One region of the Streptomyces sp. NPDC087428 genome, then DNA from elsewhere that is predicted to be linked to it. Evidence: riboswitches for the same ligand, from Rfam matches in the RefSeq annotation. Region 1 holds a riboswitch; each other region holds the start of a gene.
The links. A riboswitch is a leader RNA that binds a small molecule or an ion and turns the genes downstream of it on or off. The one in region 1 is predicted to bind cyclic di-AMP.
Positions count from the first base shown of each region.

Region 2: another riboswitch for cyclic di-AMP. It lies ahead of ACIO3R_RS31365 (M23 family metallopeptidase); the one in region 1 lies ahead of ACIO3R_RS24425 (C40 family peptidase).
Region 3: another riboswitch for cyclic di-AMP. It lies ahead of ACIO3R_RS12370 (peptidoglycan DD-metalloendopeptidase family protein); the one in region 1 lies ahead of ACIO3R_RS24425 (C40 family peptidase).
Region 4: another riboswitch for cyclic di-AMP. It lies ahead of ACIO3R_RS25685 (NlpC/P60 family protein); the one in region 1 lies ahead of ACIO3R_RS24425 (C40 family peptidase).

Region 1 covers NZ_JBIUXR010000011.1:172,038-179,348, forward strand. The annotation lists gene ACIO3R_RS24410 (ATP-binding protein) at 1-19, shown strand, start outside; gene ACIO3R_RS24415 (LysR family transcriptional regulator) at 45-962, opposite strand; gene ACIO3R_RS24420 (LysE family translocator) at 1,035-1,688, shown strand; gene ACIO3R_RS24425 (C40 family peptidase) at 1,723-2,196, opposite strand; cyclic di-AMP (ydaO/yuaA leader) riboswitch at 2,200-2,396, opposite strand; gene ACIO3R_RS24430 (hypothetical protein) at 2,702-3,010, opposite strand; partial or broken gene ACIO3R_RS24435 (ATP-dependent Clp protease proteolytic subunit) at 3,018-3,652, opposite strand; gene ACIO3R_RS24440 (FG-GAP and VCBS repeat-containing protein) at 4,212-5,684, shown strand; gene ACIO3R_RS24445 (hypothetical protein) at 6,341-7,311, shown strand, end outside.
Region 2 covers NZ_JBIUXR010000017.1:22,509-29,819, forward strand. The annotation lists gene ACIO3R_RS31355 (PrsW family glutamic-type intramembrane protease) at 1-19, shown strand, start outside; gene ACIO3R_RS31360 (aldo/keto reductase) at 41-985, opposite strand; gene ACIO3R_RS31365 (M23 family metallopeptidase) at 1,102-2,277, opposite strand; cyclic di-AMP (ydaO/yuaA leader) riboswitch at 2,289-2,442, opposite strand; gene ACIO3R_RS31370 (PP2C family protein-serine/threonine phosphatase) at 2,746-3,894, opposite strand; tRNA gene ACIO3R_RS31375 (tRNA-Met) at 4,124-4,197, opposite strand; gene ACIO3R_RS31380 (hypothetical protein) at 4,537-4,848, shown strand; gene ACIO3R_RS31385 (SPFH domain-containing protein) at 4,891-6,123, opposite strand; gene ACIO3R_RS31390 (hypothetical protein) at 6,180-6,401, opposite strand; gene ACIO3R_RS31395 (SHOCT domain-containing protein) at 6,611-7,021, shown strand; gene ACIO3R_RS31400 (NAD(P)/FAD-dependent oxidoreductase) at 6,975-7,311, opposite strand, start outside.
Region 3 covers NZ_JBIUXR010000005.1:156,420-163,730, reverse strand. The annotation lists gene ACIO3R_RS12390 (aspartate aminotransferase family protein) at 1-253, shown strand, start outside; gene ACIO3R_RS12385 (helix-turn-helix domain-containing protein) at 321-929, shown strand; gene ACIO3R_RS12380 (DUF6126 family protein) at 977-1,153, shown strand; gene ACIO3R_RS12375 (tyrosine-protein phosphatase) at 1,182-1,994, opposite strand; cyclic di-AMP (ydaO/yuaA leader) riboswitch at 2,428-2,617, shown strand; gene ACIO3R_RS12370 (peptidoglycan DD-metalloendopeptidase family protein) at 2,621-3,580, shown strand; gene ACIO3R_RS12365 (SGNH/GDSL hydrolase family protein) at 3,764-4,609, shown strand; gene ACIO3R_RS12360 (STM4011 family radical SAM protein) at 4,624-5,505, opposite strand; gene ACIO3R_RS12355 (STM4012 family radical SAM protein) at 5,513-6,886, opposite strand; gene ACIO3R_RS12350 (STM4013/SEN3800 family hydrolase) at 6,883-7,311, opposite strand, start outside.
Region 4 covers NZ_JBIUXR010000012.1:103,621-110,931, forward strand. The annotation lists gene ACIO3R_RS25670 (HAD family hydrolase) at 1-36, shown strand, start outside; gene ACIO3R_RS25675 (NlpC/P60 family protein) at 53-1,099, opposite strand; gene ACIO3R_RS25680 (hypothetical protein) at 1,458-1,811, shown strand; gene ACIO3R_RS25685 (NlpC/P60 family protein) at 1,911-3,089, opposite strand; cyclic di-AMP (ydaO/yuaA leader) riboswitch at 3,088-3,253, opposite strand; gene pcrA (DNA helicase PcrA) at 3,523-5,961, shown strand; gene ACIO3R_RS25695 (peptidoglycan DD-metalloendopeptidase family protein) at 6,009-7,311, opposite strand, start outside.

The DNA.
Region 1 (7,311 bases):
CGTCCCCGTCCAGGGCTGACCGGACCGGTGCCCCGCAGCCCGGGTCACTGCGGCACGGCGGCCCGGCCGAATCCGCTGCGCAGCAGGGCCCGCAGGGTCGCCGCCGCGGCGCTCGACCGGTCACCGCGGTGTACCACCGAGATCGTGCGGCGGAACGCGGCGGGCTCCAGCCTCCGCACGGAGAGCGGCGTCGGCGACATCGCCGCGACCATCTCGGGAACCACCGCGATCCCGATGCCCGCGCTGACCAGGGCGCACACCAGCGCGTACCCGGGCGACTCGCAGACCACCGCGGGCAGGGCGCCCGCCTCGGCCAGCGCGTTCTCCACCCCGCGCCGCGGCGGATGCGTGGGCGCGCTGCTGATCAGCGGCCGGCCCGCCAGGTCCGTCACCGGAAGCCGCCCGCTGCCGTCGGCCAGGACCTGCCCGACGGCGGTGATCAGCACCAGTTCCTCGACCAGCAGCGGCTCGGCGCTGACGCCCGAGGGCAGCGGCGTCGCGGCGGCCGGTTCGTACGCGTGCGTCAGCGCCAGATCGACCTCGCCCGCCGCCACCGCCGCGACGCCGCCCGGCGGCTCGTACTCCGTGACGACCAGCTCCACGTCCGGATGTGCCCGGCGGAAGGCGCTCAGCACGGGAGGCAGCAGATGGATGCCGGCCGTGGTGAAGGTGCCGACCCGCAGCCGTCCGCCGGAGAGCCCGGCCAGGCGGGCCAGCTCGTGGCGGGCCTGGTCCATCTCGTCCAGGACCCGCCTGGCCCGGCCGGCGAGCAGCTCGCCCGCGGCCGTGAGACGGGCTCCTCGATGGTGCCGGACCAGCAGCGCGGCACCGGCCTCCCGCTCCAGCTTGGCGAGCTGCTGGGAGAGCGCGGGAGCGGTGTAGCCCAGGCGGGCGGCGGCCCGGGTGATCGAACCGGCCTCGGCGACGGCCACCAGCGCCGCGAGCCGTGTCGGGTCGTACATTAAGCATTCCTTTTGGCAGACCCACAAGATTGCAAGTACATGCTAAAGGCCGTTCGGGTCCAGGGTGGAGCCATGGACGCCCAACTGACCGCCTTCCTCGGAGTCGCCGCCGCCATGGTCGCGCTGCCCGGAGCGGATTTCACCGTCGTCGTACGCAACGCTCTCGCCTCGCGGTCGGCGGGGGTGGCGACCGCGCTCGGCGTCGCCGGGGGCCTGCTCGTCCACACCGCGCTCGCCGTCGCCGGACTGGCCGCCGTACTGGTGGCGGTCCCGGTGCTCTTCCGCACGGTTCAGCTCCTCGGCGGGGCGTACGTGCTCTACCTGGGCATCAGCGCGCTGCGCACCGCCCTGCGCCGCGACGGGCGGGCGCACGCCGCCGAAGCCGCGGGGGACCGGCCGGACAGCGGGCAGGCCGTCATCGGGACGCGACGCGCACTGCGCCAGGGCTTCCTGACCAACGCCCTGAACCCCAAGGCGCCGGTGCTCTTCCTCAGCCTGCTTCCGCAGTTCGTCCCCGCCGGCGCCGACCCGCTGCCCAGGACGCTGCTGCTGGCCGCGATCGTCGTGCTGCTCGCACTGGTCTGGTTCCCGGCCGTGGCGCTCCTGGTGGACCGCCTTGGCCGGTGGCTGCGCCGGCCGCGCACCGCCCGCGCGATCGAGGGCGGCAGCGGCGCGGCACTCACCGCACTCGGGGCTGTGCTGGTGACCGGCACCCTGTTGCGCTGATCTCAGGTGCGGATCCGGTGGCGGGGCGGAGACGTCAGCGGACCCGCCCGTAGTAGACGCTCTTCGTCCAGATCCTCTCCAGCCGGACCACGGCGCCCGTCTTCGGCGAGTGCCAGATCTTGCCGCTGCCCGCGTAGATGCCCACGTGGAACACGCTGCGGCCGGAGTGGAAGAAGACCAGATCGCCGCGTTGCCGCTTCGAGGCCGAGATGTGGCGGGTCTTGTTGTACTGCTGCTGGGCCGTGCGCGGGAGATTCTTGCCCGCCTTCTTGAACGAGTACAGCGTCAGCCCTGAACAGTCGAAACGGCTGGGGCCGCTTGCGCCCCACCGGTACGGCGATCCCTTCTTCGACGCGGCGATGTTGAGCGCCTTCATCGAATGAGTGGCGGCCTGGGCGTCGGTCACGGCGCCGGGGACGAACAGCGTGCCGCCGACAGCGGCGAGAGTCATGGCCGAGGCCGTCGCGGCCCGGCCGAGCAGAGACGGGACATGAACCTGCGCACTCATGCGCAACCCTTCGTCAGCCGCCTGTGAAGGATGACCTGTCGGGTTCGGGCTGGCGAAGTTGCCCGGCCGCACAAGGCGGCTTCACCCCGAGGGACAACCGGAGGTCCGGTCGGCCCGTTGTGCTCGGGTCCTCCACTCCTGCCGATCCACTCCTGTCGACCAGGCATCCGGACAGCGGCAGGACTCGGCGTCCGCCCGGACCGCCCCGCCGCGGTGGCGGGGGCTTGTCGTCCCAGGGATCTTGACTCACCGAACGCCGGATTTCCGAGGTGAAACGGTGATATGTGAGGCTCGTCACGACTGAGCTGTTCGGGTGGACAGGAGGCCTTTCGGGGAGGTGCCGGAGGTCCCCCGCCGGTGCCGTACCAGCGGCGGAACGGGAGATTTCACCCATAGCCCATCTCGAAAGCGCAAGTTGAGCTGTCCCTCGTGCGAGGTATCACCTACGCCGAACGAGCGAGAGAATTCGGTCCACCCGTCGGGCGTGTCGGCGCAGGTGAGTTGATCAACTCGTGTGGGCCGGCGGCACGGTGACCCGCCCGGCGCGACGCTCGCCGTCCAGTACCCGTAGCGCCCGCGCCAACGTGGCGGAGTGGATCCGGGCCTCACCCCGCTCATGCATCAACGCGAGCGCGTCCCGCAGCGCCGCGGCGTGCGAGGCGAGTGCCTGGGCGGCGCGCAGGGCCCGGTAGGTGTCGTCGGCGCGGGCCGGATTGATCCGGCCCACCTGGTCGACGACTTGCAGATAGCGGTCGATGAACTCGCCCTCCGCGCGGGTCAGGGCGGGCAGCGGCGGGAACTCCGGTGGCTGCATCGGGGGTTCACCGGGCGACGGGCGGCGGCACGGGCCCCCGGCTCTGCACGATGTGGTCGATCAGTCCATAGGTCTTGGCGCCCTCGGCGTCGAGGATGAGATCGCGCTCGGTGTCGGTGGTGACCTGTTCGGCGGAGCGGCCGGTGTGACGGACCAGCATGCCCGTCAGCGTCTCGCGCATCCTGGCCAGTTCCCGGGCCTCGATCTCCAGATCGGACGGCTGCCCCTGCACGGGTTCGGCGAGTTCCGGCTGCTGCAGCACGACCCGTGCGCGCCGGGCAGCGCGTGCCGTCGGCCGGGGGCTCCCGCGGCCAGCAGTACGGCCGCTGCGGCGCCCGCCTGGCCGAGGCAGAAGGTCTCCACCTCGCAGGTGAGGAACGCCATCGCGTCGTAGACGGCGGTCATGGCTGCGAACGAGCCGCCGGGGGAGTTGATGTAGAGCTGGATGGGCCGGTCGGGTTCGTTGTGTTCCAGGTACATGAACTGGGCGACCAGGTCGTTGGCCGCGACATCGTCGACCTGGGTGCCCAGAAAGACGACGCGTTCGGCCAGCAGCTTGGAGTACGGGTCGAGCGTGCGGGTCCCCTGGGACGTGCGCTCGGTGAACTCGGGCAGTACGTAGCGGGCGGCGGGGCGGTGCATGGCGAAGACCTCTCCTCCGGGGCGCGCAGGGGTCCGTGAGGGCGCCTGCGCACGCTTCTGCAAAAAATGTACAGGACGTACAGAAGCTTGTGATGGGAGTACATGGTGCTGGACCTCTCGGATTTGGTGGTGTGTTGAGGCCCTCTTCGGCGGCCGACAGGGAAACGGGGTGTCGAGGCCACCGGAGAGGGGGCTACGGCCTGTCGTCCAACTGCCGTCGTCACGCGGAGGGCGCGGCTCCTTGATGCCGAGTCGCTTTCTGGCTTGGGTGAACCCGCACATCGCCGATGTGGCCGACCGCGCGGTTCAGGGCCTGCATGAGGCCGGCAAGATTCTGGGCGTCCTGCGCGGCAACGCGGGGAGCGACGGTCCGGCCCAGCGGCACCAAGCCGAGGCGTCTACCGGCCCCGCCCGACTCCCTTGCCCCCCAGTCGAGTTCACCATCCGTACACGGGGCAACCTTCTGAGTGTCGCGGGTGTCTCCTATGCGAGCCCTCACCCCTCGTACGCCGCTGGCTCCGCGTACGCGACCAAGGAGAACTTCGTGGGCATTCGCACCATGCTGGCCATAGCCGTCTGTGCTGCCACGGCGTTGTCCGGCGGCGCGGCCGTCGCAGCTCCCGGCGGCACGCCCGCGGGTACGGCCGGAGGCACAGCAGCTACCACCGTGCGCGAGGACTTCAACGGGGACGGCTATCAGGACCTCGCGGTCGCCGCCCCCGCCGCCCCGGTGGCCGGCCATTCCTGGGCCGGCTACATCACCGTCAGCTACGGCTCGGCCAAGGGCCTGACGACGGCGAACACCACGGTCATCGATCAGAACACCCCGGGCGTGCCGGGGGTGCCCGGGGACGACCACGGCTTCGGCTACCGGATGTTCGCCGAGGACCTCGACCACGACGGGCTGACCGACCTCGCCCTGGTCACCCACGAATCGTTCCTGTTCGAAGGCTCCGCCATCAACGGCTCCGTCATCGTGCTGTGGGGCCGCACCGGCGGCATCACCGGGCAGGGCGCGGTCCGTATACCGGCTTCGAGCGACACTCAGGTGGGGGACAACCTCACCGCCGGTGACTTCGACGGCGACGGGACGACGGACCTGATGATGCTTCACGGCGACGACGGGGATTTCCGCAACGTGCTCTACGGGCCGTTCACCCGGGCCGGGGCGCCCGCCCGCGAGCAGCGGATCAACATGTTCAGCACGGACAACACCATGTCGGACACCGCGGCCGGTGACTTCAACGGCGACGGCATCGACGACCTGTGCACGTTCTACGTGTACGAGAACCACGCCGAGGGCGGCAAGCTGTGGCTGGGCACCCCCAAGGGCCTGTCCACGAAGTCCACCCCGCTCCCCGGCGCCGCGGCCACGGCGGTCGGTGACTTCGACAAGGACGGCAAGGACGACCTCGCCACCCGGGTGATCCCGAACGGCATCACGGAGGACCTGCCCACGGACCCGGGAACCGTCAAGATCTACTACGGTTCCGCGTCCGGGCCGAGCACCACCCGGACCAGGACGATCACCCAGGACACCTCGGGCGTGCCCGGGGCGAGCGAGAAGGGTGACCAGTTCGGCGCCCGTCTCGGGGCGGGTGACGTGAACGGCGACGGGTACGCCGATCTGGCCGTGGGGGTGCCCTTCGAGGCCATCGAGTCGGTCAAGGGAGCGGGCGCGGTGGTGCTGCTGAAGGGCGGCGCGGGTGGTCTGAGCGGCACCGGCGCGAAGTCGTTCCACCAGGACACGAGCGGCATGCCCGGGGTGGCGGAGAGCGGTGACCACTTCGGCGGCTCGGTCCGGCTGCTCGACATCACCGGCGACGGCAAGGCGGATCTGGCGGCCGGCGCCCCCGACGAGAACCTCGGCGCGGTCGCGGACGGTGGTGCGGTGTGGTCGCTGCGCGGCGCCGCCGCCGGCCTGACCACGACGGGCGCCTTCGCGTTCAACCCGGTCGACCTGGGCGCCCTCGTGCCGGGAGCCCGGTTCGGTCTGGACCTGTCCAACGACAACGGGCCGAACATCGGCTGACGGGCAGCGGATCGCTGCCGCCGGCCGGTGGCAGCGACGAGAGGAGGCCTTCCGGAATCCGGACCAGGCCCGGCCCGTCCGGTGACCGGATTCGGCACGCCGGTCACGTACCGCACGACTTCCGCAGAGGCCCGATGCCGTCCGGGTCTCTGCGGGAGGCTCTTCTCGACACCATCTCCGACGGGGAGTTCCACGCGCCGGTTTTCCGGGCAGCGCACATCCTCTGAGTGCGGTTCGGCACCCCCGGGCCTTCGGCCCGAGCCGGGGAGGAGAGTTCGTAGCGCCGGGCAGCCACCCGGCGGGCGCGGTGACTACCGGGATTCCGGCTCGTTCTTGCTGGGGCCGGCGGGTCCTGTGCGGCGTGGGGAGTAGCGTGCGCGCATCGGGACTCCGGGGTACCAGGTGCTGGATTCTGTGCGCGGTGGTGTCCGGTTGTCCGCCCTGCAGATACGCGTGTGGTCGAGCCCGCGACGAGTGTGGCGTGCCCGCGAGGGTCGTCAGGGCCGAGGTCTGCGACGGGGGTAAAAACGCGTGACGAGGCGGAGTCCGCGGCGGCCGACGCCGCCGCTGTCCGTAACGGGGTCAGCGGCGGTTCGCAGGGCACCCTGTACCAGGGCCGGGACTTCACATGGATCGAAGGAGGCTCCCACATCCATGTGCGGTCCGCGGAGGAGCTGATCCCGGAGGGTGCCTGGTCGGACTGCCCGTATCTGGGACTGGCGCCTTTCCTCCAGCGGCACGAGCGGGTGTTCTACGGCCGCGACGCGGTGGCCGAGCGGCTGGTCGAACGGCTGATGACGCGACTGCCCCGAGGCATGCTGGTGGTGGTGGGAGCCTCGGGAGCGGGAAAATCGTCGCTGCTCCAGGCCGGGATGTTACCGCTCCTGGCACGCGGTGAGCTGGGGCGCTGGCCGGTGCTGAGCATGACTCCCAAAGGGCAGCCGCTGTGGAAACGGGCCCACGGGCTGGCCGATCTGGCCGGAGTGGACGTGACGTCGGTGCACCGCTCGCTGCGGGACGCACCCCGGACCGCGCCTCAACTGATCGAGCAGGTGAACCGCGCGACCCGCACCGGCACAGACCTGGCTGCGGGGATCGGCACGGGCCCCGGTGGGGGTGGGCCGGCGCCCCGGCTGGTGCTGGTGATCGATCAGCTGGAGGAACTGTTCACGCTCGCCCAGGAGAGCGAACACGGCCGGGAGGAGCGCGCCGCGTTCCTCCCGGCGCTACGAGCGGCGACGGTCCCGGCCGAGCCGGGCGGAGCACCGGCCGCGATGGTGGTGGCAGCAGTCCGGGGTGACTTCCTGGACCAGGCGCTGCGCTTCCCGCTGCTGGCCGAGGCGATCGACGCCGAGGTATTCGCGATCACACCGATGAGCGAGGCGGAGCTGCGGTCCGCGGTCACGGGCCCGGCCGCCGAAGCGGGCCGTGGTGTCGACGAAGCGGTCGTCGACGCGGTCGTGGCAGAGGTGCGCTCCGGCGACCCGGCCACGGAGGGCTTCGGAGCGGGAGTGCTGCCCCTGGTCTCCCAGGTGATGTACGCCGCATGGGAGCAGCGCGAACCCGGCGGGGAACTGGGCCTGCGGGCCTACCGGCGCGGCGGCGGGACCACCGACGCGGTCAACCG
Region 2 (7,311 bases), on a different contig from region 1:
TCAGTACCCGGATCAATAGGGCCAGGGCCGGCGAACGGTTCTAGGCGGATGCCTCGGTGAGCTCGGTCAGCTCCTGGTCCGTGAGGTGCAGATCGGCGACGGCCACCAGCGCGGGCAGCTGCTCGACCGTCCGGGCGGAGGCGAGCGGGGCGGCGACGGTCGACTGGGCGGCCAGCCAGGCCAGCGCCACGGTCGCGATCTCGGCGTTCCGCTCCTGCGCCACCGTGTCGAGCGCGGCCAGGACCTTCCGTCCGCGCTCCGACTCCAGGTGCTCGCCCGCCTTTCCGGCGCGTGCGCTGTCCACGGTCGTACCGGGGCGGTACTTGCCGGTGAGGAAGCCGGAGGCGAGGGCGAAGTACGGGACGGCGGCGAGGCCGGCACCCGCAGCGGTGTCCTGGAGCTCGCCCTCGTAGGTGTCCCTGGAGACGAGGTTGTAGTGCGGCTGCAGGGCCACGTAGCGGGCCAGTCCCTCGCGCTCGGAGAAGTCCAGCGAGGCGCGGAGCCGCTCCGGGCCGATGTTGGAGGCGGCGATCTCGCGGACCTTGCCGTCCTTCACCAGCTGGTCCAGGGCGGAGATGATCTCCTCGACCGGGACCGTCTCGTCGTCGAAGTGCGTGTAGTAGAGGTCGATGTGGTCGGTACCGAGGCGGCGCAGCGACTCCTCGGCTGCGGCCTTGATGGTGGTGGGGGAGAGTCCCTTGTACGAGGGGTGGGCGCCGACCTTGGTGGCCACGACGATGTCGGAACGGTTGCCCCGCGACGCGAGCCACTTGCCGATGAGGGTCTCCGACTCGCCGCCCTCGTTGCCGGGGATCCAGGCGGAGTACGCGTCGGCGGTGTCGATGAAGTTGCCGCCGGCCGCCGCGTACGCGTCGAGCACGGCGAAGGACTGCGCCTCGTCGGCGGTCCAGCCGAAGACGTTGCCGCCGAGGGCGAGGGGGAAGACCTGAAGGCTGGACGATCCGAGCTTGCGGAGAGAAGTCATGGAAGGAACAACCCGTTCCCCCGCCTCCGCTATTCCGTGCCGTGTACAGCTACGGCAGCGGACCGGCAGCCCTGACGTCGGGGGGTGAGCGTCAGGACTGCCGGGGTTCAGTCCGCTCAGACCGTCAGGCCACGGGCGCGCAGCCAGGTCATCGGGTCGATCCCGGTGCCGTCCGGGGTGTGGACCTCCAGGTGGAGGTGCGGGCCGGTCACGTTGCCGGTCGCGCCGACGCGCCCGATGGTGTCCCCGGTGGTGACCTTCTGGCCGACGCCGACACCGATCGAGGACTGGTGGCAGAACCACAGCTCCGTACCGTCGTCGAGCTCCAGGACCGTGCGGTAGCCGTAAGCGCCGGACCAGCCGGCCGACTTGACGGTGCCGGTGTGGATGGCCTTGATCGGGGTACCTGTCGGAGCGGCGAAGTCGAGGCCCGTGTGGTAGCCGGAGGACCACATCGAACCGGCCTCGCCGAAGGTCGAGGTAATCGTGTAAGAGGAGGTGGGGATGGCGTAGCTGGCGGCGAGCTTGGCGAGCCGAGCTGCCTCCGCCTTCTTCTTGGCCTCTGCCTCCGCCTTCTTCTTCGCGGCGGCGACCTTGGCCTCCGCGGCGTCCTGCTGCTTCTTCGCCTCTGCGGCCGCCTTCTCCGCGGCGGCCTTCTCCTGGGCGGCCTTGGCCTCCGCGTCGGCGGAGTCCTGCTGCTGCTCGGCCTGCTGGAGGATGCGGGCGCGGAGCGCCTCGCCGGCGTCCGTCGTGCCCTGCTCGGCCTCGGTGGTGGTGATGCCGGCCGTCGTCAGCGGGGCGGAAGCGGTCTCGGTCCCGGCAGTCTCCGCCTCGGACCCGCTGGAGAACAGTGCGCCGACGCCCGGCAGTGACTTGGCCTCGGGGAGCTTGTCCGAGATGGCGTCGGGAAGGGAGATGGAGACCGGCGGCCTGCTCTGCGCGGAGGCCATGCCGCCCGCGCCGACGGCCGCGATGACACCGACGCCGAGAACGGTGGAGCTACGGGCGAGACCGTTGCGCTGCTTGGCGACGCGGTGCTTGCCGCGTACGGGGCGGACGGACTCCTCGGTGGGGTTCCATTCCTCCCACGCCTTGCCGGGCTCGGCCTCCTCGGCAGGGAAGCCGCTGCCGAACTCGCTGCCCCGACCGGTTCCGTAAGCGGTTCCGTGGTCGGTCCCGTAGGCGGTTCCGTGGTGGGTGCCGTAGACGGCACCGGGCCCGGTTCCGAAGTCATTTCCGTGTTCGGGTGCGAACCGGGAGGGGGCTTCGGGGGCAGGCTTGTTGGACGCCACTGGGGCGCACTCCTTTCCTTCCTTCTCGCCTACCGGGTTAGCTGACGGGTTCGGAGCAGGAAGGTCTCCTACGGGTTCCTCCGTCTCTCGACGAGACAGAGATGCCCGATTCACCCCATGTAGGTGGTTCCCCGGTTCCCTTGCGGAATTCGGCGCTCGCGCACGGTGCCGCCTCTGACGGCGGCTGGGACAACCGCGCTGCGTTATCGAACGTTAATAGACACACGGGTCCGATTCCAAGCCGTTCCAACTGATCATTCCCGTCTTTGGCCTGGACTTTACGGGACACAACCGGGTGGAATCGGGCGAGTTGATCGCCCCTCAATCGTTATCTGTTTTCTGACGTTGCGTCAAATGTTATGCGGAGGGGTTCCTTACGGTTACGCACGGTGGCATCGGCCGTGGCCTCTTCCCCACTTCCCCGCACGCTCTCCCCCGTCCGCCCTTCCGCCTTCACCCGGTACCGCCCTACAGACCCACGATCTTCACGGTCGTGCGCCGCTCCGACTGCCCCTCGGTGGGGCGCGCGACCGCGAGCAGCGCCATGTCGTCGGTCGTCACCCCACCGGTGTACAGCCGTACGTCATCGGTCAGCGCCGACAGCAGTTCCTCGGGCCCCGGGAAGATCCGCCCGCGCAGCCGCTCCGCGGGGTCGTAGAAGACCCCTGCGGCGTCCCGCGCCTCGGAGAGGCCGTCCGTGTACAGGAGGAGCGTCGCCCCGGCGGGCAGCTCCCACTCGTCGGAGCGGTCCGGCCACACGCCCAGGTCCATCCCCAGGGGCAGCGCGGGCAGCGTGGGCCGCAGCACCTCCAGCGCCCCGTCCGAGTGCAGCAGCAGCGGTTCGGGGTGGCCGCGGTTGACGATCCGCACCCGGGCCGCGCCCGGCGGGATCTCGGCCAGGACGGCGGTGATGAACCCCTCGACCGCGTCGAGGCCGCCGCTTCTGCTCGATTCCCGCGCCAGCGCACGCTCCAGCCGCTGGGCCACCCCCTCCAGCGACCGCTCCTGCTCCGCGGCCTCCCGGAACGCGCCGATGATCACCGCCACCGCCTCGACCGCGTCCAGCCCCTTGCCGCGCACGTCCCCGACCACCAGCCGCACCCCGTACGGGGTGTCCGTGACCGAGAACAGGTCGCCGCCGACGAACTCGTCCGCCTGGGCCGCCTCGTACCGCGCGGCCACGTACAGCCCGCCGATCCGGTCGGACGGCGTCGGCAGCACCGCGCGCATGGCGGTCTCCGCGATGACCCGCGCGGAGGCCAACTGCTCGTTGCTGCGGCGCACGACACCGTTGATGAAGACCGCGAGCACGGAGACGGTGAAGACCGTGAGGAGCTCGATGGACGGCACGACCTGGAACAGGGAGCCGTGGTAGAGCCGCAGCGCCGCGATGGCCACCATCGAGGCGGCTCCGACCCGGATGGTGCCCGCCAGCGAGAAGAACGGCGCGGCGATCAGCGGGGCCGCGGCGAAGAGCGGGACGGCCGTGAAGGCGGGCGGGGTGAAGAAGTCGAACACCAACGCGACGGTGATCACCAGGCCGGGCAGCGCCCGGACGAGCCGGCGGTTCCGGATCTCGTCGGTACGCCTCCCCCGCCGCTGTTGCCGCTTCCCCACCTGTGCTCTCCTGCCCGGTGCGCTCAGGGCCGCGGACGGTACCGCGCACCACCCCCAGACTTCCCGGAACGCGGGCGGAGGTCTACTCCTCGGCGGCCAGTGGGAGTAGGAGCGCGGCGCGGGTCGCACCGGCCGACGGGCCGATGGACCGGCGAACACACACATGCATACACACGCACAAACGAATCAGACCCGGCACGCTGTATGCGTGCCGGGTCTGATTCTTCAGTAGCGGGGACAGGATTTGAACCTGCGACCTCTGGGTTATGAGCCCAGCGAGCTACCGAGCTGCTCCACCCCGCGTCGGTAAACACAACTCTACGGCATGTTCGACGCACTCATGACCACCCCGCGCACGCCCCCCCTGCTCCCCGTCCGCCTCACCCACGCCCTCCCCTCACCCCCTCCCACTCGCTCGCCGCTCCCCGCCCTCGACCGTCCTGCCAACGGACCGCGCCAAGAACGCCAAAGTGCTGAAATTGAGAAGGTGTTGCGAGGAACACGTGTTCTGCCGCAAGGTATCTGCTGCATCCCCCGGACCGGTGGGCTGCCCGTGCGAGCAGACCCTGGGCCGCCCGCTTCACCGTGCCCCGCAAGCCGCTCCCGGTCTCTCATCGCCGCCTGTCTGGAGGGCCTCCGCCGATGACCGCACCGCTCACTCCCGCCCCCGTCCCCGCGGCCGCTGTGGCCCCACCGCTGCGCGGCGCCGTCATCAGTGGCGTGATCGGTGGAGCGATCGGGGCGGTGATGAGTGCGGGAGTCAATTACGCGATCTTCGGAATGCCGGACAGCGAAGCGGTCAACGCGGTCAACCACGCCGCGTCCGGCCTGTTCAGCGGGTTCCTCGCGGGCTTCATAGGGATCCTCGCGCACCACCGGAAGGTCACGTCGGCCGCGCGCGCGGAGGCGGCGGCGACAGCGGCCGCGACCCCCGTCGCCGTACCGGAGCCGTAGCCGTAGCCCCCAGCAGAGCCGGGACCGGAACCGGCCGCCAGGTCATTCCGCGTCGGCGATCCGGGGCGTCCGGTCCCGGTCCGAGCCCTGATCCTGGTTCCGGTCGCGCATGTCGTGGTCCTCGGGCGCGCCCGTGTCCGTGCCGCGCTGGAGCGACTGAAGGATCGCCAGCCCCTGGCCGACGACGCCCGCCGCCACCTCGTTGACACCGTCGGTGCCGTTGAGGACGGTGAGGCTGGCTCCCGACATCCCGCGGGCGGCCGCGTCGGCCAGCGCCGGCAGGTTCTCCACGATCCGGTTGGCCGCGATGAGTTCCTGGTTGCCCTCCCGCAGCGAGACCGCGCGGGCCGTGTTGGCGTCCGCCTGGGCCTGGGCGAGGGTCCGTTCGGCGTACGCGCTTCCGTCCGCCTCGAACTTCACCTGGTCACGAGCGGCCTCGGCCAGGGTGCGCTGCCGGTAGGCCTCGGCGTCCGCCGGGCGCCCGACCTCCGCCTCCAGCCGCTGGGCGGCCAGCCCCGCCTGACGCTGGGCCAGTGCGGTCTGCTCGTCGATGACCTCGTGCGACGCCCTGGCCTGCGCGAGCGGCCCGGCCTGGGCGGCACGGGCGTTGTACTGCTCCGTCTCTGCGAGGAATCCGGCCCGCTTGATCGCGGTGTCCCGTTCGTACTCGGCCTTGAGCGCGGAGGCCTGCTGCTCGCGTTCGGCGGCCTCCTGATCGGCCTTCGCGCGGGCGATCCGGGCCTGGCCGGCGACCGCGGCGGCGTGCGGGGCGGCCAGGTTCTCGATGTACCCGGTGGCGTCGTCGATCTCCTGGATCTGGAGGGCGTCCACCACGATGCCGAGCTTCTCCATCTCACCGTGGCTGCCGGCGATGACCTCCTGGGAGACCCGGCTGCGTTCCCGGATGATCTGCTCCACGGTCAGTCCGCCCACGATGGACCGCAGGTGTCCGGCGAAGATCCGGCCGACGAGCTCCTCCATCTGGTTCTGCTCGGACAGGAAGCGCCGCGCGGCGTTGGCGATGGACACGGCGTCGTCGCCGACCTTGAAGACGGAGACGGCCCGGACCGTGAGGCGGATGCCCTGCTGGGTGACGCAGTCCTCGGTGATCTCCGCCTCCCGGAGCGAGAGGGACAGCATCCGCGCCTTCTGCTTGATGGGGAGGACGAAGCTTCCGTGGCCGGTGACGATCCGGAACTGCGTGTCCTGCGTCTGCCGTTTCGAACCCGATATGAGCATCGCCTCGTTGGGGGCGGGAACATGCCAGAACAACATGAGCGGACTCCTGTCAGATGTAGGACGCCACCTCGCGGGTCACGCCACTTCACAGCTCAGGACGGCAAGGGCTCCACCACCACCGTGCGTGCCGAGACCTGGTCGACGACCACGACACGTACGTCCCTGCCGATCGACGCGGCCGACCACGCCGTGTAGGCCTCGGAACCGCCCCGTACGGCCACCAGCACCTCGCCCGCCCCGTCGGGCGGAATCGGCACGGTCACCCGCCCGACAGCCCCGACCGGGCTCCGGCCGGACTCATCTGCCGCGCGCACGCGCGCACCGCCGCAGGTCCTCGTACGGACACGTCATCACAGCCACGAGGCGCACCGCCTCCCGGAGGCTCACACCTCCCTCGACACGTCCACGGTACTCCCCGCGCCCCGGCCGGCACCGCTCGTGGAGCCCACCGGGCGAGGGGCGAAATGCGGTGGTATGAATTATTTCGTATTCACCCATTCGACGCGGCTCCCTGGAGTGGACGATGGACGACTACCCGCTGCTCAACCTCTTCTGGACCATGCTCTGGTTCTTCCTCTGGGTCATGTGGATGTTCCTTCTCTTCCGCGTCATCATGGACATCTTCCGCAGCGACGACCTGGGCGGACTGGCCAAGGCCGGCTGGCTGATCCTGACCCTGGTGCTGCCGTACCTGGGCGTCCTGATCTACGTGATCGTCCGCGGCAGGTCCATGGGGACGCGCGACGCGAAGGACGCCAGGGAACGGGACGCGGCGTTCAAGGCGTACGTGCGGAACGCGGCGGGCACGGATGCCCCGGGCGGTGCGACGAGGAGCAACCACGTCGAGGACCTGACGAGACTCGCCGACCTCAAGGACAAGGGCGCGATCACGGAGGAGGAGTACCGGCAGGCGAAGACGAAGCTCCTCGTCTGACCTCCGTGTGCCGCACGGCCGACTCCCACTCCTGCCGGGTGGGGCCGTCGAATCCGGGTGTGAAGTCCGGGCGGTCGGCCAGCCAGCACGCCAGGCGGGCGCGAACCTCCTCGGTGCCGTACGCCTGCTCGGCGGGCAGGACGAGATGACGGATCCGGGACCGCGCCCGCATGACCACCGGGTCGTCCCAGGAGCAGGCGGACAGGGCGGCCCTCTCGCGGGCCTCGGCGGTCGGCGGCCGCGCCGGGGCCTGCGCGGGGTTGCTGAGCCTGGCCTCGTTGGCCCGGTCC
Region 3 (7,311 bases), on a different contig from region 1:
GCTCCAGGCGGCCCGCAAGGGACTCTTCGCGCAGATGGTGGTCGTACCGCTGCTCCAGAAGCACCGGATCCTCACCCAGGTCTCCGGCGACCACCTCGAAGTGATCAAGCTGATTCCGCCGCTCGTCATCGACGAGGGGGACGTGGACCGGTTTGTGACCGCGTTCACGGCGGTGATGGACGACGCGCACAACGGAGGGCTGATGTGGGACTTCGGCCGGACCCTGGTGAAGCAGGCGGTCGCCAACCGCTGATCAGCAGGGGGTTTGCCTCGGAGGCAAGAAATTTGCCTCCGAGGAAAGTTCCTGGCCCAATGGAGACATGAATCCTCCAGAAGGAGGGGTGGCCGACGAGCTGCCCGGTGTCGCGCCCCGCCTGCGCGATCTGCGCCGCGGCCGCGGGCTCACCCTGGAGACCGCCGCCCAGCGCGCCGGGCTCTCGCCCGCCCATCTGTCCCGGCTCGAAACGGGCCGACGGCAGCCCTCGCTGCCGATGCTGCTCGGACTTGCCAGGATCTACGGTACGACGGTCTCCGAACTGCTGGGCGAGATCCCCCCGGAACGTGACGCGATCGTCCGGAGCCGGAAGTTCGAGGGGGCCGAGGCCGACGGCTGGATGTACCAGCAGGCCGGTGGTCCGGGCCGGGCGATGCAGGCGCTGCGCGTCCGGGTCCCGTACGGCGCGCAGGGCGACCTGGTGCGCGTCCACCCCGGTGAGGAGTGGCTTTACGTCCTGGCGGGGCACCTCAGGGTGACCCTCGGGGACACCGTGCACGAGCTCGGCCCCGGCGACAGCGCGCACTTCGACTCGCTCACCCCGCACCGGATCGCGGCGCCGGAGCGTGAGGGCGCCGAGCTGCTCTTCGTCCACACCCTGCTGCAGAGCCCCGCCGCCGAGCTGTGCCTCGGCAGTGGCATCCACCGTCGCTGAGACGCCGTCCCCGCCGCCGGCACGTCCGGCCGCCAGAGAGGACTGTCATGTCCGATTCCGAGAACTACGACCCGCTCACCCCGGCCAAGCACAAGGAGTCCGACTCGCAGGAGAGCAGGATGCCGCGGGGGCTCGTCATCAGGCTGTTCGCCTATCTGGTGGCCGGGCACGTCATCGCGGGCTTCCTCTATCTGCTGTTCGCGGTGGGGATGCACAACCAGTAGCCGGGAGCCCGGTGGCCCGGCCGGCCGGTCACGCGTCGTCGAGAAGCCGCTCGCGCAGCCGCTCCCGGGTCTCTGGGGTGACTTTCAGCCCCTCGGAGAGGTAGCGGTCGGTGCCGCCCCAGGTCTCGTCGATCGCGGCGAAGGCCGCGGCGAGGTACTCGCTGTGGGCGCCGAAGAGCGGGCTGAGGAGCTCCATCACCTCGGGTGACGTCCCGGCCGCCGAGGTGTCGCTGCGGCGCACCCGGTAGCGGCGGTGGGCGTCGTTGGACTTGAGGTAGTCGGCCTCGACGGCCTCGCGCCCGACGTCGACCGCGAGCAGGGAGACGGCGATCGAGAGCCCCGCCCGGTCCTTTCCGGCCGCGCAGTGCATCAGGGCCGGGACGCTGTCCTCGGCCAGGGCGTGCAGCACGCGGCTGTGCTCAGCGGTGCGCTCCAGGATGATCGTCCGGTAGGAGGCGACCATGCGCTCGGTCCCCTTGCCGCCGTCGAGGAGGCCACGCAGCTCGTCCATGTTGCCGTCGCGGACCATCCGCCAGAACTCGGTGCCGTCCGCCGGGTCGGTGAGGGGGATGTTCACATGGCGTACGCCGGGCAGCTCGACGTCCGCTCCGTCCAGCTTCAGGTCGGCGGCATTGCGGAAGTCGAAGACGGTGTGGAGGCCGAGGCCTCCGAGGAACGCGGCGTCCTCCGCGGTGGCGCCCGCCAGGTGACCGCTGCGGAAGAGCCGCCCGTACCGCACCCGGCGGCCGTCCGATGTGGGCAGCCCGCCCACGTCGCGGAAATTACGGACCCCCGCCAGCTCGGGTTCCGTCGACGGGGTCTGCGGCAGCTGCTGCGTCACGGTCACTCCTGGAGGCTCTGCCGCCGACGCGTGTCGCCGACGGGTCCACTCCCGTGACGATACGACATCGGATACCCGGGTAATCGTCTCGGCGACAGCCCTGTGCGGACCCCCGCGGACTCCTGCGCCGACCCCTGTGCGGGTCCCGGTCCGGAGCTTCGACGCGAACGGCGGACGCGACATGTCCGTATTAGGGCTTTTAGTCGAACATGCCCCGCTTGAACGGGAGATGATCACCCTCTCGTGAGCGGGATCATATCCGTGACGGTGTGTGGCGGCGCTCAGGATGGGTAATCCGTGCGCCGCGCGGAAAGCCAAGATCCGTAATCCACGGAGTGTGACCGGAATTCCGCACCGATATTCCGGAGTGGAATCCGGTGTGGAACCCGTGGCTTGTTTCCGCCGTCCCCACTCGCTTACGTTCGCTCTCAATCCGGATGGAACGCCTAATCCTGCCGCCGTCCGGAATTCGCACCCACTCACCGTGTGGCAGGAGCGGGGGAACCAGGTAAGCCGCCGACCGGAGTGATCCGGCCGGCTCGGGGTGAAGTCGCGCCAGGCGCGACCGGGCATCTCCAGCCCGAACCCGACAGCTCACCTCGTAGGCGCCGGAGAGGAAATTCTTCATGCCCATACCGGGTAAGCACCGCCGTCCGAAGTCCAGCACCATCGCCCGTGGCGTCGTCGTCGCGAGCGCCGGCGGAGCCGTCATCGCGCTTCCGCTGCTCGGCGCCACCGGTGCCAGCGCCGCGGAGCAGGCCGCTCCCGCCACCGCGAACTCGTCCGCCGCCACGCACGCCGCCGCGGCCAAGCCGGTCGCGGAGAAGCAGGCCGGCACCAAGACGTACTCCGTGGTCTCCGGCGACTACCTGTCGAAGATCGCTGCCGAGCACAAGCTCAAGGGCGGCTGGGAGAAGCTGTACCAGGACAACCGCAAGGTCGTCGGCGACGACCCGAGCCTGATCTTCCCGGGCATGAAGCTGACGCTCGGCGGCAAGGCCTGGGGCCACGCCTCGACCACCGGCGCGCACACCTCCGCGGGTGCCACCACCCCGTCGAAGGCCCCCTCCAAGGCTCCGGCCACGACCGAGTCGAAGGCCCCCACGGCCTCCAACTCCTCGTCCTCCTCCGACGTCCAGGCGTCCAACGAGACCTCGGCCCCGGCCGAGCAGAGCACCGGCTCCGGTTACGTCCACCCGGTTCCCGGCAACCACACCACCGCCTACCGCGCCTCCGGCGCCAGCTGGTCCAGCGGCAGCCACACCGGCATCGACTTCCCCGTGTCCACCGGCACCAGCGTGAAGGCGATCACCTCGGGCACCGTCGTCACCGCCGGCTGGGGCGGCGCGTACGGCAACGAGGTCGTCATCAAGCACGCCGACGGCCACTACTCGCAGTACGGCCACATGTCCTCGCTCTCCGTCTCCGCGGGCCAGACCGTGACCGCGGGCCAGCAGGTCGGCCTCTCGGGCTCCACCGGCAACGCGACCGGCCCGCACCTGCACTTCGAGATCCGCACGGGTCCGGCGTACGGCTCGGACGTCGACCCGATCGCCTACCTGGCGTCGCACGGGATCAACGTCTGATCCAGGCAGTACAGGTCCGGTGAGCCGGACCGGAGCAATACAGAGAGGGACGGTGCGCGGCGGCGCACCGTCCCTCTGCTTATTCCCCCTTTACCAAAACCTGACCGGGTGGTCTATCTCACCACCCGTCAACCCCGTATTACGGTCGCGTAGGTCACATTCGACGGTGCAGGATATGCCCTTGTGGCAAACGATTCGAGAAACATCCGACAGAGCGTCATCAACCGGCAGGGCGCCATCGAGTCGTACGCGGCGATTGGCGACAGCTTCACCGAGGGAGTCGGCGATCTCGGCCCCGACGGGACTTTCGTCGGCTGGGCGGACAGATTCGCGGTCATCCTCGCGGACCAGCTCCCGGACCCCGAAACGGCACCGCGTGAGGCAGGCTCCGCGCACGGGAACTTCAGGTACGCCAATCTCGCCGTACGAGGACGCCTCCTCGACCAGATAGTCGAGGAGCAGGTGCCCCGAGCCAGGGAACTCGCCCCCGACCTGGTGAGCTTCTGCGCGGGCGGCAACGACATCATCCGGCCGGGCACCGACCCCGACGACGTCGCCGAGCGCTTCGAACGCGCGGTCGCTGAGCTGACCGAAGCGGTCGGCACCGTCATGGTCACCACCGGCTTCGACACCCGCGGCGTTCCCGTGCTGCGCCATCTGCGCGGCAAGATCGCCACCTACACCGCCCATGTGCGGTCCATCGCGGACCGCTACGACTGCCCGGTGCTCGACCTCTGGTCGCTGCGCTCCGTGCAGGACCGGCGTGCGTGGGACGGCGACCGGCTGCACCTGTCGCCCGAGGGACACACCCGGGTCGCGCTGCGCGCCGCCCAGGTCCTCGGCCTCGACGTGCCGGCCGACCCCGACCAGGTGTGGCCGCCGCAGGCGCAGCGGGGAGCGCTGGAGGTCCGGCGCGACGACATCCACTGGGCCCGCGAGTACCTGGTGCCGTGGATCGGGCGCCGGCTGCGCGGCGAGTCCTCGGGGGACCACGTGGAGGCCAAGCGGCCGGACCTGCTGCCGCTCTGAGGGGTGCGGCGCGATCAGGGGCTCACCCGCTCGACGGGATGCGGCGTCCGGGCCGGTACGCGTTCCAGCACGCCGCCGGCGAACACGTCGTACAGCGGCAGCGTCTCCAGGTGGACGTAGCCGATGTGGCAGTCGCACACGGCCCGCGGGCAGGCCCGCGGGCCCAGGGCCGCCAGATAGCTGCCGTCGTAGAGATTGCCGAGCTCGGCCCGGACGAAGTGGCAGCGGCGCACCGTCCCGTCCCCGTCCACAGAGATGACCGACTCACCGGTCCGGCAGGGCAGCCCGGCCGAACGGTGCGGGTGACGGCTGTACGGGAACAGCGGGTCGATCTCCGTCCACCGGCCGGCCTCCTCGTCCGTGTAGCTCTGCCCCTCCGCGGCGTTGACCCAGAGGTAGACCTCTTCGGGGAGCGCCGCCCGCAGCCGCCGGGCCTCTTCGAGATGGCTGTCAAGACCGACCACACCGACGCTGTGGCGGATCCCCAGCGACGCCAGCTCCCCGCACCGGGCCAGGAAGCGCTCGTACGGTGTCTGGCCCGGGTGGTACGTGCACCAGAGCGCGATCTTGTCCCGGCCCGCGGTGCCCGCCGCGGCCAGCCACTGCGTACGGCCGCTCAGGTTCGTCTGGATCGCCACCCGGCGGATGTGCGGCAGCCGGGCCAGCTCGACCAGCGCCCGGCGGTACCAGGAGCGGACCAGCCCCTCGCCCCACGGGGTGAACAGCACCGAGATCCGGTCGTCGGTCCGCGCCGCCGCCCACGCCGTGAACCGCTCCAGCGCGGCCCGGTCGGCCCGCAGCTGCTCCCGGCTGTCGCGCCGCTTGGCGAACGGACAGTACGGGCAGTCGTAATCGCACGACGCGAGCGGACCGCGGTAGAGGATCGTCAGGTCCATGAGGGGCTCATTTCAGCTCGTACGAGGCCATCGCGGCCCGCACGGCGGGGGAGAAGAGGTCGGGGCCCAGGGCGTCGGAGTGCGCCAGCCCCTCCGGCGACAGGCGCAGCAGCCCTGCGGCCGCCCCGCCCGGATCGAGCCAGCCCCGCTCCTCGAACAGGGCCAGCTCCTCGCGGAAGTCCTCGTCGGGGGAGGTGCCGAACCGCTCCCGGTACTCCGGCAGCCGCAGCCCCTCGGCCTGGAGGACCGACTGGAGGAGGTGACGGCGGCGCGCCTCGCCGCCGTCGGTGTAGCGGCCCACCTCGGCGTGCGAGAAGTCCTCGGTCGCCGTGTAGTCGTCGATGATCTCCCGCACCTTCCCCGTCGCCACGGCGTAGTCGAAGGAGTAGTGCAGCCCAGAGGTGTACGAGCGGGCGCCGCAGCCCAGGCCGATCATGCCGTCGGTCTGGCAGGCGTAGTCGTCCGGACCACCGGCCCGCGGCGCGTCGGCACGGCGGAACATCCGCATCGACACCTGCTCGTAGCCGTGGGCGAGGAGGTGATCGCGGCCCGCGCGGTACAGCCGCAGCCGCTGCTCGTCCCAGGCGGACTCCGCGGCCGCGGCCGAACCGGCGATCCTGCCGAGACCGGTCAGCGGACGTACGTACAGCGGGTAGAGGTACAGCTCCTCCGGCCGCCACTGGAGGGCCGCGTCCAGCGAGGTGCGCCAGCTCGCCTCGGTCTGTCCGTCGATGCCGTAGATCAGGTCGATGTTGAGGACCGGGATCCGGGCGTCCCGGATCAGCCCGAGGGCCGACTCCACATCGGCACGGCGCTGCGGACGGACCGCCGCACGTGCCTCGGCCTCCACGAAGCTCTGCACACCGATGCTGATCCTGGTCGCTCCTCGGTCGGCGAGCACGGCCAGCCGGTCGGCCGTCGCGGTCGACGGCGATGTCTCGACGGACAGGGGCACCGACCGGAGATCGGCGCCCATCCGCTTTTCCGCGATGTCGCACAGGCGCTCCAGCTCGCCGGCGGTGAGGAAGGTGGGGGTTCCGCCGCCGAAGGCCGCCGCGGCGAACCGCACCGGTTCCGTGTCGCCCAGCGCGTCCCGCACGGCCGTCGCCTGGCGGTCCAGTGCGTCGAGGTAGCGGGTGGTGAGCTCGTCGGGGGCGCCGATGCGGGTGAAGAGGTTGCAGAAACCGCAGCGGACCTCGCAGAACGGTATGTGGAGATAGAGCGAGAGCGCGTCCTTGCGTTCCCCGGCCCACAGCTCACTCAGCGCGGGCCGCCCGTCCGGGTGCTCGGACAGGCTGCCGTACGCCGTCTTGTGCGGATAGGCGTAGACGTAGCTCTGGTACGGACGGGGGGTGCGGCGGGGGGAGTGCGGACTGTTCATCGGGCGGTGGCCCCCGGTTCCAGGAAGAAATGGGCGTACGGAACGGTCCAGACGGACTCGTGCCCGAGCCGGTGACCGGTGTAGCCGTCGTCGCCGTATGCCGTGCCGTGGTCGGAACAGACGACGGCGAACGCGCGGCGGCGGCTGCTCGCGGCGGCGAAGAGGCGGCCGACATGGGCGTCGACGTACTCCAGCGCGGCGGCGTGGGTGGCGCGGCTGTCACCCGCGTCGCGGGTCGCCCCCGGCAGGTGGAACCAGTTCGGCTGGTGCAGCGCGGAGACGTTGACGAAGAGGAACAGCCGTTGTCCGGCGGGAAGCCGCTCGACGACACGTTCGGCGCGGGTCACCTGCGCCTCGAAGGACGTGCAGGAGGCGACGCCGAACTCGGGCTCCCAGTGCGCCTCCTGGAACATCCCGGGCAGCAC
Region 4 (7,311 bases), on a different contig from region 1:
CTGGTGAAGTGGGCCCGTAGCCGGATCGGCGCGTAGGGCGGGTCCGCGTTCCCTATGCCACCCGGGTCGCTCCGGCGAAGGGCATTTCGTCGACCGGAGCGATGCGCACCGGGGCCCCCGGGCGCGGGGCGTGGATCATCCGGCCGTTGCCGATGTAGAGGCCGACATGGCTGACGCCCGAGAAGAAGAACACCAGGTCGCCGGGGGCGAGTTCGGACCTCGCGACGCGCTGCCCGGCGTTGATCTGGGTGTACGTGGTCCGGGGGAGCGAGACGCCCGCGGAGCGCCAGGCGGCCTGGGTGAGGCCGGAGCAGTCGAACGAGGAGGGGCCGGTGGCGCCCCAGACGTACGGCTTGCCGAGGGCCCCGTACGCGAAGGCGACGGCTGCCGCGGCGCGGGCGTTCGGTGCCCGGTCGGAGCCGCGCGGGGAGCTGCGGTCGGCGTGGCCCGCGCCGCGGCCGCCGTCCGAGGCGTCGTACGCGGCGCGCTGGGCGGGGGAGAGGCGGGCCAGCAGGGTGCGGGCCTCGGACAGCTTGGCGCGGACCGTCGCCCGGTGCCTCTTCAGGTCGGCCTGGCGGGCGGTGAGCTCGGCCAGCTGACCCGCCGCCTCCGACCGCAGCTGGGCCACGTCCGCGACCTGGCGCCGCACGGTGCGCACCTCGTCGGCCCGGCCGGCGGCGGCCCGCTCCACGTAGGAGGCGCGCTCCAGGTACTGGTCGGGGTCCGAGGAGAGCGCCAGCTGGAGGGAGGGGTCGAGACCGCCGGAACGGTACTGCGCCGCCGCGTACGCGCCCAGCGCGTCCCGCGAGGCGTTGAGCCGCTCGGTCCTGCGGGCGGCCTCGTCGCGCATCGCGTCGATGGACTCGGCGGCGGCGGCCGCCTTCACCTTCGCGCCGTTGTACTGCTCGGTGGCGACCTCCGCCTCCCGGTACAGCCGGTCCACCTCGGCCTTGACCCGGGCGGGGGTGGGCGTCGGGTCGGCGTGCGCGGATCCCGGCAGCGCGGCAGCGGTCGCGGCCCCGGCGAGGGCGAGGGTCGCTGCGGTGCGGGCAGCAGAGCCGTTGTACGGGCGCTGCTTGGGTTTCCGGTGCGCGGCCACGAGGGCGGGGGTCCTTCCTGTCGACTGCCCGTCGGGGCCTACCGGCGGGCCCGCCCGGTCCGGCGGCGGGTCACCAACAGGGGGAGCGGCCCGCCGCCGGATCTCTCGGCGGGGCGACCGGACGGTGCCGTCCGGGTACGGATCGGCGGTGATCCGGTCACCTGGGTAGGGACGCTAAACCCGGGGCACGGGCAGGAGTCGTAATGACGCCTATTGCCCGAATTTTGCCCAGCGTTGTCGCTGGATGACCGGAAAAATTGCACCAGAGTCAGGCAATTGGTGCATTCATCAGTCAAGCGTCCAGTAAGCCTCACCTGGCTGCGGGAGGCTGATATGGCCAGGGCTAAGGTGCGGAACCATGCGTGTACTCATCGATGTCTTCGTCGCCCTGCACATCATCGGAATCGCCGCCCTGCTGGGTGGCTTCCTCACCCAGATGAAGGCGATGGGCGCGGGGACGGCACGCTTCGTGCCGGGGATGCTGCACGGCGCGCTGACCATGCTGGTCACCGGTATCGCCCTGGTCGGGCTCGACCAGGCCGACGACCACCCCGTGAACAACGTCAAGATCGGCATCAAGCTGCTGATCCTGGTCGTCATCCTCGGGCTCGTCTACGTCAAGCGGGACGAGGAGAAGGTCGAGAAGGGCCTCTTCGCAGCGGTGGGCGGACTGACGGTCGTCAACATCTTCATCGCCACGCTCTGGACCTGACCCGACCCGACCGTACCGCTGCCTGGCCCGGACCGACCGGCCTGGCAGCGGTACGGCGGATGGCCGCTGCTCGGGGCCACCCGCCGTACCGCAACGCCCCTAACCGGGCCGCACGCTCCCGTAGATCGGCATGTAGTAGATCGATTCCTCGCGCACGTTCGCCCCCGGCTTCGGCGCGTGGATCATCATGCCGTCGCCCTTGTAGATGCCGACGTGGCTGATGTCGTCGTAGAAGAAGACCAGGTCCCCCGGCTGCAGATCCGCCGTCGCGATCCGGGTGCCCACATTCACCTGGTCCCAGGTGGTCCGCGGAATGCTGACGCCCGCCGCCCTCCACGCCGCCTGGGTGAGCCCCGAGCAGTCGTACGAGGACGGGCCGGTCGCACCCCAGACGTACGGCTTGCCGATCTGGGCCCTGGCGAACGCGAGGACCTTCCCGGCCTTCGTCGTCGCGCTGCTGTCCGAGCCGCCGGAACCCGTCCCGGAACCCGTCCCGGTGCCCGAGCCGCTCCCGGTGCCCGTGCCGGTCCCGCCCCCGGCCTCCTTGGCCTTGCGGTCGGCCTCCGCCTTCGCGGCGGCCTGCTTCTCCGCCAGCTCCGCCGCCTTGCGCTTGGCCTCGTCCTTCTTCTTCTGCTCCAGCTCGGCGAGGCGCGCCTTCTCCTCGGCGGTCAGCTTCGACAGCAGTGTGCGGGCCTCGGTCAGCTTGTCCTGGACGTTCTGCTTGCTGGTGCGCAGCCGGGTCTGGGACGCCGTGAGCGTCTCCAGGCTCGTCACCGCCTCGGCGCGCTTCTTGGACGCCTCCGCCTGCTTCGTACGGAAGTCCGTGACGGCCTGCTGCTGGTTCGTGGCCATCCGGTTCATGAGGTGGGTCTGGTCGAAGAACGACTGCGGGTCGTTCGCCAGGAAGAAGGTGGCGGTCGGCGCGAGCGCCCCGTCGCGGTACTGGGCGGCGGCGTAGTTCCCGAGCGTCCGGCGGGCGTCGTTCAGCTTGTCAGCGCGCTGGGCGATGTCGTCCAGCAGCGTGTCCACCTCGGTGCGCTGCTTGGCGGACGCCTCTTTCGCCTGATCGTAGTGCTGGGTCGCGGTACCCGCCTGCCGGTAGAGGTCGTCGACCTTCTTCTGCACGTCCTCGATGCTGGGCTTCGGGGCCGGGGCCGCCAGCGCGCTCTGCGTGGACAGCAGGGTCACCGAGGCGAGTGCGGCCGTCGTGAACCCGATGGCCGGGGTGGTGCTGCGCACCCGGGGGCGCGGTTTGCGATGCGACGCCAAGGCCGGCATCTCCTTCCGTGGACCGCCTACCGGGTTAGCTGTCGGGTTCGGGCGGAACGGAAGGCTGCCCTACGGTCCTGGTGGGGGATTTCGGACCGATTCACCCCGGTGCTGCGTGTGGGTCCCCGGTTCCGGACTCCATGGAGGCAGCCCGGATTCGGCGTGGACGTCCGCTCGGCGTGGTTCGCCTCTGGGGGTACGGGCCGCCCGAACGTGCACGCTAGCCAACTCATGGTGCCGCTGTGAAGGTTGATGTTCGATATGCCCGATACATTTTCGTGACCTTGGTGAAGTGGACGCGGTGCGGGCAGGTCAGGCACGGGATCCGTCCACGCAGTGTGCGTCCGGCATCGCTCAGGGTGGCCGCGCGCAGGTGTGCGGAGGTGTGCGGTTCGCCATGTGAGCCCGGGGTGTCAGTGCGGCGGCCTAGACTCGGACAGCGATGAGCAGCCTCTTTGACGACAGTTTCCTGGCCGGCCTCCAGCACACGGAGGAAGGGCCCCCGCCGCCCCCCGAGGACTCGGCACCCGAAGCGGTGCCGGAGGACCTCTTCGGGGGCGTGTTCGACGGGCCCCCGCCGCCCCGCGACGCGTACTACCGCGACGGGGCCCACCGCCCGGTGATCGACGCCGCCGCGCTGCTCGACGGGCTGAACACCGAACAGCGCGCCGCCGTCGTGCACGCGGGGTCCCCGCTGCTCATCGTCGCCGGGGCCGGCTCGGGCAAGACCCGGGTACTGACCCACCGCATCGCCCACCTGCTCGCCGAGCGGGGGGTGCACCCCGGCCAGATCCTGGCGATCACCTTCACCAACAAGGCCGCCGGCGAGATGAAGGAGCGCGTCGAGCAGCTCGTCGGCCCCCGCGCCAACGCCATGTGGGTCATGACCTTCCACAGCGCGTGCGTACGGATCCTGCGCCGCGAGTCGAAGAAGCTCGGCTTCACGTCCTCGTTCTCGATCTACGACGCCGCGGACTCCAAGCGGCTGATGGCCCTGGTCTGCCGCGATCTCGACCTCGACCCGAAGCGCTTCCCGCCGAAGTCGTTCACGGCGAAGGTGTCGAACCTCAAGAACGAGCTGATCGACGAGGAGACCTTCGCCGGCCAGGCCGCGGACGGTTTCGAGAAGACGCTCGCCCAGGCCTACGCGATGTACCAGTCCCGGCTGCGCGAGGCCAACGCGCTGGACTTCGACGACATCATCATGACGACGGTCCACCTGCTCCAGGCCTTCCCCGACGTCGCGGAGCACTACCGCCGCCGGTTCCGGCACGTCCTGGTCGACGAGTACCAGGACACCAACCACGCCCAGTACACGCTCGTACGGGAACTGGTCGGCCCGGCCGGCGCCGCCGACGCCCCCGGCGAGCTGTGCGTCGTCGGTGACGCGGACCAGTCGATCTACGCCTTCCGCGGCGCCACGATCCGCAACATCCTCCAGTTCGAGGAGGACTACCCGGACGCGACCACGATCCTGCTGGAACAGAACTACCGCTCCACCCAGACGATCCTGTCCGCCGCCAACGCCGTCATCGAGCGCAACGAGAGCCGCCGCCCGAAGAACCTCTGGACCAACGCCGGTTCCGGCGCCCGGATCACCGGTTACGTCGCGGACACCGAGCACGACGAGGCGCAGTTCGTCGCCGACGAGATCGACCGGCTGACCGACGCGGGCGACGCCAAGGCCGGTGACGTCGCGATCTTCTACCGGACGAACGCGCAGTCCCGTGTCTTCGAGGAGATCTTCATCCGGGTCGGCCTCCCGTACAAGGTCGTCGGCGGTGTGCGCTTCTACGAGCGCAAGGAGGTCCGGGACGTCCTGGCCTACCTCCGGGTCCTGTCCAACCCCGAGGACACGGTCCCGCTGCGCCGCATCCTGAACGTGCCCAAACGCGGCATCGGCGACCGGGCCGAGGCGATGATCGACGCCCTGTCCCTGCGCGAGAAGATCACCTTCCCGCAGGCGCTGCGCCGCGTCGACGAGGCGTACGGCATGGCCGCGCGCTCCGCCAACGCCGTCAAGCGGTTCAACACGCTGATGGAGGAGCTGCGCACGATCGTCGAATCGGGCGCGGGGCCCGCGGTGGTGCTGGAGGCGGTCATGGAGCGGACCGGCTACCTCGCCGAGCTCCAGGCCTCCACCGACCCGCAGGACGAGACCCGGATCGAGAACCTCCAGGAGCTCGCCGCCGTCGCGCTCGAATTCGAGCAGGACCGCGGCGAGGAGGAGGGCACGGGCACCCTCTCCGAGTTCCTGGAGCGGGTCGCGCTCGTCGCGGACTCCGACCAGATCCCCGACGAGGACACCGACGGCTCCGGAGTCGTCACGCTGATGACCCTGCACACGGCGAAGGGCCTCGAATTCCCGGTGGTCTTCCTGACCGGCATGGAGGACGGCGTCTTCCCGCACATGCGGGCGCTGGGCCAGGTCAAGGAGCTGGAGGAGGAGCGCCGGCTCGCCTATGTCGGCATCACCCGCGCCCGCGAGCGGCTCTACCTGACGCGGGCGGCGATGCGCAGCGCCTGGGGCCAGCCCTCGTACAACCCGCCGTCGCGGTTCCTGGAGGAGATCCCGGAACAGCACCTGGAGTGGAAGCGGAAGGGCCCGATGGGGGCTCCGGCGGGACCGACGTCGGGCATCACGTCGTCGCTGTCCGCGTCCCGCTCGCGCTCCGGGCCCTCGGGCTTCGCGACCCGGCGGACCTCGGACAAGCCGACGATCACGCTGGTGGTCGGCGACCGGGTCACCCACGACCAGTTCGGTCTGGGCACGGTGACGGCCGTCGAGGGCCTCGGCGACCAGGCGAAGGCCACGGTCGACTTCGGCGACGAGCGGCCGAAGAAGCTGCTGCTGCGGTACGCGCCGGTCCAGAAGCTGTAGCGCCCGTCCGGTCGGGGCGGCGTTGCCGTCCGCCCGACCGGGCCGGCTCAGGTCGGGTCGACGTTGTGGCTGCGGAGCCAGGGCAGCGGGTCGATGGCCGCGCCGCCGCCGGGCCGCACCTCGAAGTGCATGTGCGGGCCGGTCGAGTTGCCGGAGCTCCCCGAGTACGCGATGACGTCACCGGCCTTGACCGGGCCCGAGCGGATCCGGGTGCTGCTGAGGTGGCAGTACCAGGTCTCGGTGCCGTCGGCCATCGTGACGATGGCCATGTTCCCGTACGCGGTGTTGTACTGCGTGTGAACGGTGCCGTCGGTCGCGGCCATCACCGGGGTGCCGTACTGGACGGGGAAGTCGATGCCCGTGTGCACGGACATCCAGTTGACGCCCGCCTGGCCGAAGTACGCGCTGAGACCGTGCTCCTTGACCGGAATGACGTACTTGGGGCGCAGGGCCTCCTTGCGGGCGGCCTCCTCGATGCGCTTCTTCTTCTCGGCGGCCTGCCGCTCCTTCAGGTCGATGCGCTCCTGGGTGCGGCTGGCGCGGTCGGCGAAGTTCTCCGCGTCGGCGCTGAGGTTGGCGAGCTGGGTGTCCAGCTTGTTGTTGGCGGCGACCGGCTTGACCGTGCCGGGGTCGGCGGCCGCCATCGTCGTCGTGTCGTCCTTCTTCTCCTCACCGCCCATTCCGCCCATTCCGCCCACGGAGGCGGCGGCGATACCGGCCACGCTCATCACGCAGGCGGAGGGAACGGCGACGGTGAGAAGGGCGGAACGCCTTGCGGGCGAACGCCTGCGGCTGCGGCTGCCGCCACCGCGGGAGACCGGACGGCTCACGGGGCGGTGGGAGTCGGCAGGGGCCGGGGACGGAGACGGGTCCTGTTCCGGGGGGTGGTCTTCGTGAGCCTGGTACGTCTCGTATGCGTCGTGCGCTTCTGTGTCATGCGCTTCGGACGGCTCGGGAGTCTCGTACGTCTCTTGAGTCTCGTACGGCTCGTGCACGACGTGCGTCTCGTATGGCTCGTGTGTTTCGTACGGCTCGTGTGTTTCGTACGGCTCGTGTGTTTCGTAAGGATGCTGCGTTGTCTGTTCGGGTTCGTGCGATGCCGTCACATCTTGCGGCGATTGATGTCCGTGCTCGGGCGTGGCGCCGGTGTTCCAGGCGGTGGCGTCGTACGCGCCGGAGTCGTAACCCGCCGTGTCGGTGCTTGACCACTGGCCGTTCGTGTACCAACCGGAGGTGTCCCACTGGCCGGACGCGTCCGGGGCGCCGCCCTGTGCCGGGATGTTCGCGCCGTAGGTGTCGGGCGCTGTCCAGGTGGTGGTGGTGTCGTACTGCTGCGGGGCCGCGTCGTAC